Regions from separate parts of the Kocuria oxytropis genome, predicted to be linked through region 1. Evidence: riboswitches for the same ligand, from Rfam matches in the RefSeq annotation. Region 1 holds a riboswitch; each other region holds the start of a gene.
What was found. A riboswitch is a leader RNA that binds a small molecule or an ion and turns the genes downstream of it on or off. The one in region 1 is predicted to bind cyclic di-AMP.

Region 2: another riboswitch for cyclic di-AMP. It lies ahead of QYM41_RS04255 (C40 family peptidase); the one in region 1 lies ahead of QYM41_RS15785 (C40 family peptidase).
Region 3: another riboswitch for cyclic di-AMP. It lies ahead of QYM41_RS15370 (C40 family peptidase); the one in region 1 lies ahead of QYM41_RS15785 (C40 family peptidase).

The regions. Positions count from the first base shown of each region.
Region 1 covers NZ_JAVFXA010000020.1:18,767-21,992, forward strand. Annotated here, with positions in the region: gene QYM41_RS15775 (cation diffusion facilitator family transporter) at 1-266, opposite strand, end outside; gene QYM41_RS15780 (ArsR/SmtB family transcription factor) at 263-631, opposite strand; gene QYM41_RS15785 (C40 family peptidase) at 1,087-1,737, opposite strand; cyclic di-AMP (ydaO/yuaA leader) riboswitch at 1,743-1,896, opposite strand; gene QYM41_RS15790 (hypothetical protein) at 2,284-2,436, shown strand; gene QYM41_RS15795 (cation efflux transmembrane domain-containing protein) at 2,492-3,190, opposite strand; gene QYM41_RS15800 (ArsR/SmtB family transcription factor) at 3,187-3,226, opposite strand, start outside.
Region 2 covers NZ_JAVFXA010000003.1:57,991-61,216, forward strand. Annotated here, with positions in the region: gene serC (phosphoserine transaminase) at 1-324, opposite strand, end outside; gene QYM41_RS04250 (metal-dependent transcriptional regulator) at 556-1,242, shown strand; cyclic di-AMP (ydaO/yuaA leader) riboswitch at 1,651-1,800, shown strand; gene QYM41_RS04255 (C40 family peptidase) at 1,806-2,480, shown strand; gene QYM41_RS04260 (C40 family peptidase) at 2,751-3,226, shown strand, end outside.
Region 3 covers NZ_JAVFXA010000018.1:39,708-42,933, forward strand. Annotated here, with positions in the region: partial or broken gene QYM41_RS15365 (response regulator transcription factor) at 1-320, shown strand, start outside; cyclic di-AMP (ydaO/yuaA leader) riboswitch at 1,009-1,177, shown strand; gene QYM41_RS15370 (C40 family peptidase) at 1,184-1,825, shown strand; gene QYM41_RS15375 (DUF305 domain-containing protein) at 2,144-2,833, shown strand.

The DNA.
Region 1 (3,226 bases):
GCCGCGGCGACGATCTCGGCGCGCTGGTACCCCCAGGTGCGTTTGTCCGTGGCCGGTTTCAGCGCCAGGGTCGCGGCGGTGAGGGCGATGAGCAGCCCGGCCGAGTCGGTGAACATGTGCCCGGCATCGGCCAGCAGCGCCAGGCTGCCCGAGACCACCGCACCGATGATCTCGGCGACCATAATCGTGGCGGTGATGGCGAACACCACTGCCAGTTTCCCCCTCCGCCCGGCGCCGGCGTGGGAATGATCGTGCTCGCCGCTCATACCGGAATCTCCTGGGTGGTGGCGTCATCGGCGAGGGCCTCGGCGGCGCACTCGGGTGTCCCGCACCGGCACACCGGTTCGACGGTGAGGATAGTGCCCAGCAGGTCCTCCAACGCGTGGGCCAGCTTGGGGTCCGAGAGTTCATAGCGCACGTTGCGCCCCACCGGCACGCCCACGACCAACCCGCAGTCGCGCAGACAGGCCAGGTGGTTGGACAGGATCTGCCGGCTCACCCCGATCCGGGCCGCCAGTTCCGAGGGCACCGCTGGGCCCTGCTGCAGCTGCAGCAGCACCGCGGCCCGGGTGGGATCGGCCAGTGCTTTGCCGAAACGGGACATCACCGCGACCGGGGACAAGATCCTCATCCAATAACCGTACAGCAGAATCTGTATCAAAGGAGATGAGGGGCTTCCCTTGATGATCGGGCAATGTCCAGCTCGTATTCATACGGTGAGGGCGGACGGGGGTGCCGTCCGCCACTGCGGCATCCCCGTCCCCCGAGCCATCGCTGCACCCTAAGGGCTCTCGCTCCAATGCCGAGGCGGAGCAGGATAAGCACTGCCCGCGTCCAGCGGAAGACAGGGCAAGGCCATGAGCACTCTCCGATCCTCTCCGCAGGACTGCTCCCCGTGTGCCGATTCGCTGGCGTGTGCACATCGACAGGATCGTGGCAATCGTTCGAGTCTGCGGCTACAGCTGCGGAGTGCACCCATGCGGTCCATCCGAGTGCACCCATGCGGTCCATCGACGATGATCCTGGCGGGGCACTCCGCACCTGACGGATGAGCCCACCGGCCGGCCTTCACCACATCGGCGAGACTCACCGGTAGGTGTAGTACCCGTCGACGGGCATGGCGTTGACGGAGTGGACGAAGGTGCCCTGGGTCGGGTTCAGCGCCGAGACCATCTTGCCGCCACCGATGTAGATGCCGATGTGGTTGCCGCCGTTCTGGGACACCAGGTCACCAGGCTGCGGGTTGGACGTCGGGGTGGCGGCGGCGATCTGCTGGAAGCTGGTGCGGGGGATGTCGATGCCGTTCTGGGCGTAGACCCAGCCGGTGAATCCGGAGCAGTCCCAGGCCCCGAAGGAGGTCCCGCCCCAGACGTAGCCGGTGCCCACGCCCTGCATGGCCGTGCCCACGATGCCGCCGGCGGCCGGGGCGATCTCGGTGATGGCGGTGGACTGCGGGCTCACGCTCGAGGTGGCGGCGCTCTGCTGCGGGGCCGGGGTCGGAGCGGCGGGCTGCGCGGCGACCGGGGCCGGGGTGGTGTAGGAGGCCAGGTTGGCCGTCGCCGATGCCGGAGCCGCATAGGAGGACCCGGAGGCGGCGGGGATCTCGGCGTAGGCCTGGGCCGGAGCGATGGAGCCCACCAGTGCGGCGCCGGCGGCGGCGACGACGGTGGTGGTACGCACGGCGCGCGAGGAGGTCTGGGCGCGGTGACGGGCAGTGTGCTGCTTGAAAAGCGACATGGGTGGATTCCTCCCTTTGCCTACGAGGTGAGCTGTCGGATGCGGGTGGGAGACACCCGGTCGCAGAACGCACGCGCTCTGAGACTTAACCCCAAGGCCCCGGTACACCGGGACCGGTAATGGTTCCCCCGCTTCTGCCAAGCGATTTCTCTTCAGGAACCCCGGGCACCGGCAGAACTCGGCGATGTGCCACGAGGGCGCCGACAGGATCAGTGGTCGGCACGCACTGAAGAGTACAAGGAGATTACGAAACAATCACAATCCGATTCGGGAATGTATAGAGATCGTAAAGAAGTGGTCAAGGCTTGATGAAGACCTGAATTGTTGTCGGCTTTTTCCTGTTAATTTCCCGAGAAAGGCGGGGCGCTCTGCGCTTTGAGTGAGGTGGCTTGTTGGTGCGTGGGCGCTGCGCGGGGAGTCGTCGCCCACACAGCGGTGGGGACAGGAGCCACTTCAAAAGGCGCGGCGGGTGGATCGAGAGCGAAGCCCGCGGCCATCCTGGGATATTTCGCGCTGCATCAAGCCCCGGAAATTTGGGCTCTGTCCATGCTCGCACTGACTGGCGGAACGTTAGCCAGCGTTGTGGTCGAGGAGATGCCCGACCAAGCCCACGAAGGCGACACCAGCGTGCCGGGACCGATCCTGCTCACCGGCGGAGTTGCGCTGTTCGCCGCGATCTCCGTCTACCTCGGTTCCTGAGAAGCCGTGCGCCCCGGCGTCCTCGTCTCGGGGCGCCGACGCGTGCCGACCGTGCTCAGTGGGCGCAGTTGGGACCGCATCCACCGCAGTGTGCACCGTCCTCGGCGGTGAGGACCGCAACGGGAGTGCAGCAGGCGTCTCCGCGCCAGGCCTCCAGCCCCTCCTTGACCGCCACGGCGGCGATCACCAGCGCAGCCAGCGGGTCGGCCCAGGACCAGCCCAGGGTGCTGTTGAGCACCAGGCCTACCAGCAGCACGGCGGAGAGGTAGGTGCACAGCAGGGTCTGCTTGGAATCGGCCACCGCAGAAGCGGAGCCCAGTTCCCGGCCGGTGCGGCGTTCGAACCAGGACAGGAACGGCATGATGAGCAGGCTCACCGCGGCCAGTCCGATGCCGACCGGGGAGTGTTCCGGCTCGGCGGCCCCGAGCAGGGCGCGGATCGCATCGACGGTGACGAAGGCGGCCAGGCCGAAGAAGGAGAACGCGATCACCCGCATCGCCACCTTTTCCCGTTGGTGCGGGTCCGGGGCGGCGAACTGCCACGCCACCGCCGCCGCGGAGAGGACCTCCACGATCGAGTCCAGGCCGAAGCCGATCAGCGCCGAGGAGGAGGCGATGGTGCCGGCGGTCAGGGCGATGACCGCCTCGAGCACGTTGTAGGTGATGGTGCCGGCCACGATCCAGCGCACCCTGCGGTGCAGCACCGCCCGGCGTGCATCGGTGATGGGCTTGGGGTCCAGGGTCAGGGAGGTCATGTGCAGGTGCATCCTTCCGGGGAGCAGCAGGTCGGG
Region 2 (3,226 bases), on a different contig from region 1:
GAACTTCGCCCCGAACTCCCCGAACACCAGGTGCTGGGCCTTCCGCTCGACGAGCCCGAAGGCGGCGGCGTCCCAGAAGGCCGTGGCCCCGCCCAGCCCCAGCAGCACCTCGTGGCCCTCGGGCAGGCCGAGGAACCGGGCGAGTCCCTCGCGCACCGAGGCCACCAGTTCCTGGACCGGCGCCTGGCGGTGCGAGGTGCCGAGCAGCGCGGACCCGGCCCGGGCGACGGCCTCGACCTGGGCCGGGCGGATCTTCGAGGGGCCGGCGCCGAACCGGCCGTCGAGGGGCAGCAGGTGCTGGGGGATGGTGACGTGTGCGGGCAACGGGCGCTCCCTGGGCAATGGTGGGCGGCGGGTGACGGGCGTCGGCGGGCGCGGCCGCCGGAGGGCGCTCGCGCTGGTCGCGCCCGCCGCCCATTCTGCCCCACGGGCGGCGGCGGGCGCGGCGGCCGGCTCCCTCCGCCGCCGGTGCGGGCCGCCCACTAAGCTCGTGCGGGAAGACCGGACCGGGCGGGATCCCCGGGGCCGGACGGCCGGACGAAGGATGACTGAGGCATGAGCGACCTGATCGACACCACGGAGATGTACCTGCGGACCGTGCTCGAGCTCGAGGAGGAGGGGATCACCCCGATGCGGGCCCGCATCGTGGAGCGTCTGGACCACTCGGGGCCCACGGTCTCGCAGACGGTGTCCAGGATGGAGCGGGACGGGCTGCTGACCATGGGCCCGGACCGGTCGCTGCTGCTCACCGAGGCGGGGCGGGAGCGGGCCGTGCAGGTCATGCGCAAGCACCGGCTGGCGGAGCGGCTGCTGGCGGACGTCATCGGCCTGGACCTGGCCCAGGTCCACGACGAGGCCTGCCGCTGGGAGCACGTCATGAGCGAGCAGGTCGAGCGGCGGCTCGTGGACCTGCTCCACAGTCCCCGTCACTCGCCGTACGGCACCCCGATCCCGGGTCTGGCCGCCCTGGGGGTCGAGGAGAGCCCCGCCGCGGCGCACCCCTCCCTGCTCGACGCCGCCCGCCGGCTGCCGGAGGAGGCCCACACCGTGGCCCTGCTGCCGGAGGTGGTCCAGGCGGACGCCGACCTGCTGGGCGTGCTGAGCGACGTGGGCGTGCTGACGGGCGCGGAGGTCAGGGCCCGGGTGGACGGTGAGCGCGTGCGCGTCGAGGTGCCGGCCACGGGCCGGTCCGCCGAGATCGACCTGCGCACCGCCGCGGCCATCCGCGTCCTCGCTCGCTGACCTGTCGCCGGAGGCCGCCGAGGGCACTCCGGGGGCGCTCCGGAGGGCACCCTCGAGGGGTCTCCGGCATGTCCGGGCGAGGGGGCGGACCGCAGTGTGGGGACGTTCACAAGCGACTTTCGGCCAGTCCGGCCCGGCGGGCCCGTCCGGGGCGCCGCACCCCCGGTGACGTGCGGATTCTCGGTCCTCCGAGGTGCGCTCCACAGAACGTCACGGATGGGAACTCATATCCGAGAAGAGATCAAAAGGGCATGATTCGGAGGCTGACCGTGTCCCGACCGTGATCGGCCGTGATCAAAACGTGACACTTCCGTAATCAATCATGTACTGTTCAACGCGTGCTGATCACTGGTCGGATCGGCGCCCACGGAGCACATCGCCGAATTCTGCCGGTGCCCCGTGGCCTCTTCACAGAAACTGCTTGGCAGAAGCGGGGGAACCACTTTCGGTCCCGGTGATCCGGGTCCTTGGGGTTAAGTCGTCAGAGCGCGTGCGCTCTGCGGCCGGGTGTCTCCCACCCGAATCCGACAGCTCACCTCGTAGGCAAAGGGAGGAACTCACCCATGTCGCTTTTCCAGCAGAACACTGCCCGCCACCGTGCCGAGAGCACCTCGCACGTCGTGCGCAACACCACCATCGCCGCCGCCGCCGGCGCCGCGATGATCGGCTCCATCGCTCCGGCGCAGGCCTACGCCCAGGCTCCCGTCGAGTCCGGTGCGGCCTACTCGGCCCCGGCCTCCGCCTCGCTGGCCGGTTACACCTCGTACACCTACCAGGCCCCGGTCGCCGCGCAGCCCGCCTACGAGGCCCCGGCCTACCAGGCCCCGGCCCCCGCCCCGGCTCCGCAGGCCGCCTCCACCGCGAGCGTGACCCCGCAGTCCACCGCCACCACCGCGATCGCCCCGGCGGCCGGCGGCATCGTGGGCACCGCGATGTCCGCCCAGGGTGCGGGCTACGTCTACGGCGGCACCGCCTACGGCGCCTGGGACTGCTCCGGCTTCACCCAGTGGGTGTTCGCGCAGAACGGCATCGACCTGCCCCGCACCACCTGGTCCCAGTTCGCCGCGGGCACCCCCACGGCCAACCCGCAGCCCGGTGACCTCGTCTCCCAGAACGGCGGCGCGCACGTCGGCATCTACATCGGCGCCGGCAAGATGATCTCCGCCCTCAACCCCACCCAGGGCACCCAGGTGCACTCCGTCAACGCCATGCAGCTGGACGGCTACTACACCTTCTGATCCGGCCCGCCGCCCGCGGGGACAACCCGCGGGCGGCGCCCGATCCTTTTCTCCCCCCCCCCACGGAGTTCCGCTCTCCCGGTTCTCCGTGCTCCCTGCTGTCCGACCGGACGGCCCCCTCCTCCGCTCGCCCGGCCGTCGTTCCCGATCCCGGAACACGGTCCTGCCGGACACCGGATCACCCCGAGCACCGCCCGGGGTGATCCGCGCTGTCTCCGCGTCCCTCCGGCAGACCGCCCCGGCCCCGCCAGAAAGCCGCCTGAACTCCTCATGACTCGTGACCTGTCCTCCCCGAACGGCATCGCCTCCCTCCTGAGCGGCAAGGCCCGCACGGTCGCCGCCGTCGCCGCGTTCTCCGGCCTCGCCGTCGCCACCACCGTCTCCGTGCAGGCCGCTCCGTCCCAGGACGCCTCCGCCGACGCCCCGCTGTCGGCCGTCGCGGCCGCCACCCCCACCGCGGCGCCCACCGTGTCTCTCGAGCCCGTCGCCCACGTGACGAAGGCCGAGAAGCCCGCGGAGAAGAAGACCGAGAAGAAGGCGGAGAAGAAGACCGAGAAGAAGGCGGAGCGGACGGTCGAGACCCCGGTCGTCGCGGCCGTGGCCGCCCCGGCCCCGAAGCCCGTGGCCGCCCCCGCCCCGGCCCCGGTGGTCGAGGCGCCGAAGCCGGTCGTGCAGGCCGCCCCGGCCCCGAAGCCCGCCCCTGCCCCGGCCCCGGTGGTCGAGGCGCCGAAGCCGGTCGTCCAGGC
Region 3 (3,226 bases), on a different contig from region 1:
GCCGGGCGGGTGCTGGTGGTGGACGACGAAAAGCCCCTGGCGCAGATGGTCGCCACCGCCCACACCGGGCCCGGCGCGGTGGAGGCCGCCCGCAGCCGGAGCGTTGATGTGGTGGTGCTGGATCTGGGGTTGCCCGGGCTGGACGGGATCGAGGTGTGCCGCAGGATCGGGGGGTCTCCCAGTGCTACGTGCTGATGCTCACCGCCCGCGGGGACGAAGACGACTAACTGGCCGGCCTGACCGCCGGGGCTGATGACTACATCACCAAGCCCTTCAGCGTGGGCGAGCTCGTCGCGAGAGTGGCCGCGGTGCTGCGCCGGTCCCGAACCACCGTGACTACCGTGGAGCCGGCCCGAGTGTTCGGGGACCAGACCGTCGATCTCACGGCCCACGAGGCGCGGGTGGATGGGGAGCCGGTCTCGAGCATCGAGGTCACATGAGTCACGATCTGGCGCCTTCATCGAGGTCCCGGCCCCCAGCACCAGCCACAGACCCGGAATGGTTTAAAGATTCCGTGAAGAAAAGGGCCTTTTCCCGGCCGGGCCATGTTCGGATATGAAGATTTCATGAAGGAAATAGCTCATTCCCCTCAGGAAATGCTGGGTACTTTTGTGCAGAAATCCGATAAAAACCTTGTGGAACGCTGGACTTCGCCCGGGGGCCCGCCCCTCCCCGGACAGGACGCAGGCCGGTAGGGCCATGAGTGCAGAGGGGCTGCGGATCCCAGCCCCCAGCGCGCTCATCGGCGCGATGCCGCAGGTCAGGGCCTCCCCCGGCGGTCCCGATGAGTGGTGGCACCGGGAGGAAAGACAACTGGTGGCGCCACCACGCCGGAACGAATGTGCCCCCGGGTGTCGTGGACGACCCGCGGTTCGCCGACGACCGCGCGGAGTCGCTGCAAGCCTTTTCCCGGCACCACAAGGAATGTGACCTTTTCGTTATCCAGGCGCTAGTGTCCTCTGCGTGCCGTTGGCTGATCTCATCGGCTTCCCCGGGTGCTTCGCCGAATTCTGCCGGCAGCCGGGGTCCCCATCACAGAAATGACTTGGCAGAAGCGGGGGAACCATACCCGGTCCGCACCCGGACCTTGGGGTGAAGCCGCCGGAGCTGCAGGCTCAGCGGCCGGGTGCCTCCCACCCGAACCCGACAGCTCACCTCGTAGGCAAAAGGAGGACCCTCATTCATGGCTTTCTTCACGCGTAGCTCTGCCCGCCACCGCGCCCAGACCCCCTCGCACCTGGTGCGCACCACGACCCTGGCCGCCGCTGTCGGCGCGGCGGTGATCGGCTCCGTCGCCCCGGCTCAGGCCTATGCCGAAGCCCCCGCCACGACCGACACCGCATACTCGGCCCCCGCGACCTCCCCGACACCGGCCGCTTCCCAGTCCCCCGTCACCGTGCAGACGGCGAGCCAGCCGGACGCTCCGGCCGCTGGGCAGGCCACCTCGAGTCTCTCCCCCCAGTCCTCGGACATTTCCGAGATCTCCGCTGCGGCCGGCGGCATTGTCGGCACCGCGATGCAGGGTGTCGGCACCGGCTACGTCTGGGGCGGCACGGACTTCGGCGCCTGGGACTGCTCCGGGTTCACCCAGTGGGTCTACGCCCAGCAGGGCATCGACATCCCCCGCACCAGCCAGCAGCAGTGGGCGGCCGGCACCCCGACCACCGACCCGCAGCCCGGCGACCTCGTGGTCCAGAACGGCGGGGCCCACATCGGGATCTACCTCGGTGGCGGCAAGATGATCTCCGCGCTGAACCCCACCCAGGGCACCTTCGTGCACAGCGTGAATGCCATGCCGACGGTCGGCTACGTCACTTTCCGTTGAGCCAACACGCCGCCCGCCACGAATGCCACGCGTGGCGGGCGGCGTGTGTGCCCCCCATCTGACCAGCATCCGGGACCGGCCGGCCAGAACCGGAGATGCCTGCACCCGGCCAACGCCGGGGAACACCCCGATTTGGCCGCCTGACGGACCCGCTCTTGAAAGTTCAGTGAAGATCTACCGCCCAGCCCTCCCAACCCGGAGAAGCCAGCTGCGGCGGGGCTACCGTCAATGGATCGGCCCGCCTCGACCCGAGGCTGAGCAGAGCAAACACCACAATGTGCAGGCCCAGCACGGGCTGCTGCGAAAGAGAGTTTCTTCATGACGTCGACGATCAAGCACCTGGCCGCCGGGACGGCCCTGGCGCTGGCCCTCAGCGGTGCCGGAGCGACCGCGGCGGTCGCGTCCCCGACGCACCAGCCCGCCTCCGCCTCCGCGCAGACGGGCGCTGAGCGGCACATGAACCATGACCGCCACTTCGCCGTGATGATGGTCCCCCACCACCAGGGTGCCACCGACATGGCCGAGCTGGCCCTGCAGAAGTCCGAGCGCCCCGAGATCCGTGACCTGGCGGAGAAGATCATCGAGGCCCAGACCGAGGAGATCCAGCAGCTGGAAGCAGCGGCCCAGCGGCTGGCCGCCGGGAACACCCCGGGGCACCACCACCACGGCCACGGGCACCACCACGGACACGGCCACGGCCACCATGGCGGCCATGGTCAGAGCATGAATGCCGACATGCAGGGCGCCATGATGGGCGAGATGGACGGCATGGACGGCATGGACGGCATGAGCCTGGAGGAGCTGGCGAAACTGTCCGGGGACGAGTTCGACCAGGCTTTCCTCGAACAAATGATCGCCCACCACCAGATGGCTCTCGACATGGCCGAGATGGAGCTGCAGATGGGCACCGACCCCGAGCTGCGAGCCATGGCGGAGAAGATGATCGAGGACCAGCAGGTGGAGATCGAGCTCATGCAGGGCTGGTTGGAGGAGTGGTTCGCGGCCTGATCCAGGACCACGAGCTGAACCCCCACCGGCTGGAACGGGCCGCCACCGGGACGTCATGATCCCCGTCGACCCGTTCCAGCCGGTCCAGTGCGGTGATCCCCGACCCGGCACCCGATGGGCGCGCGCCCTTCGCACAGTCAGCGGCACCCCAAACGGTCACCGACCAACCGTAGGTTCGCCAGCGCCGCGTCCTCTTGCCTCAGGACACGGACCCCCTCGCCTGGGGTCCTGCTCCGCCAGCGCGCGCACCGTCACCGAGATGGCCAAGATGGCCGAGATGGCCGAGACCGCTGGAGCCCCCTCGCACGGTGGTGGTGGTCGGCTCCCGGCCGTGTCGTGTTTGTCCGGGCTCGTGGAGGGGCGACACGCGATCTTCTCCGTGCCCGATAACCA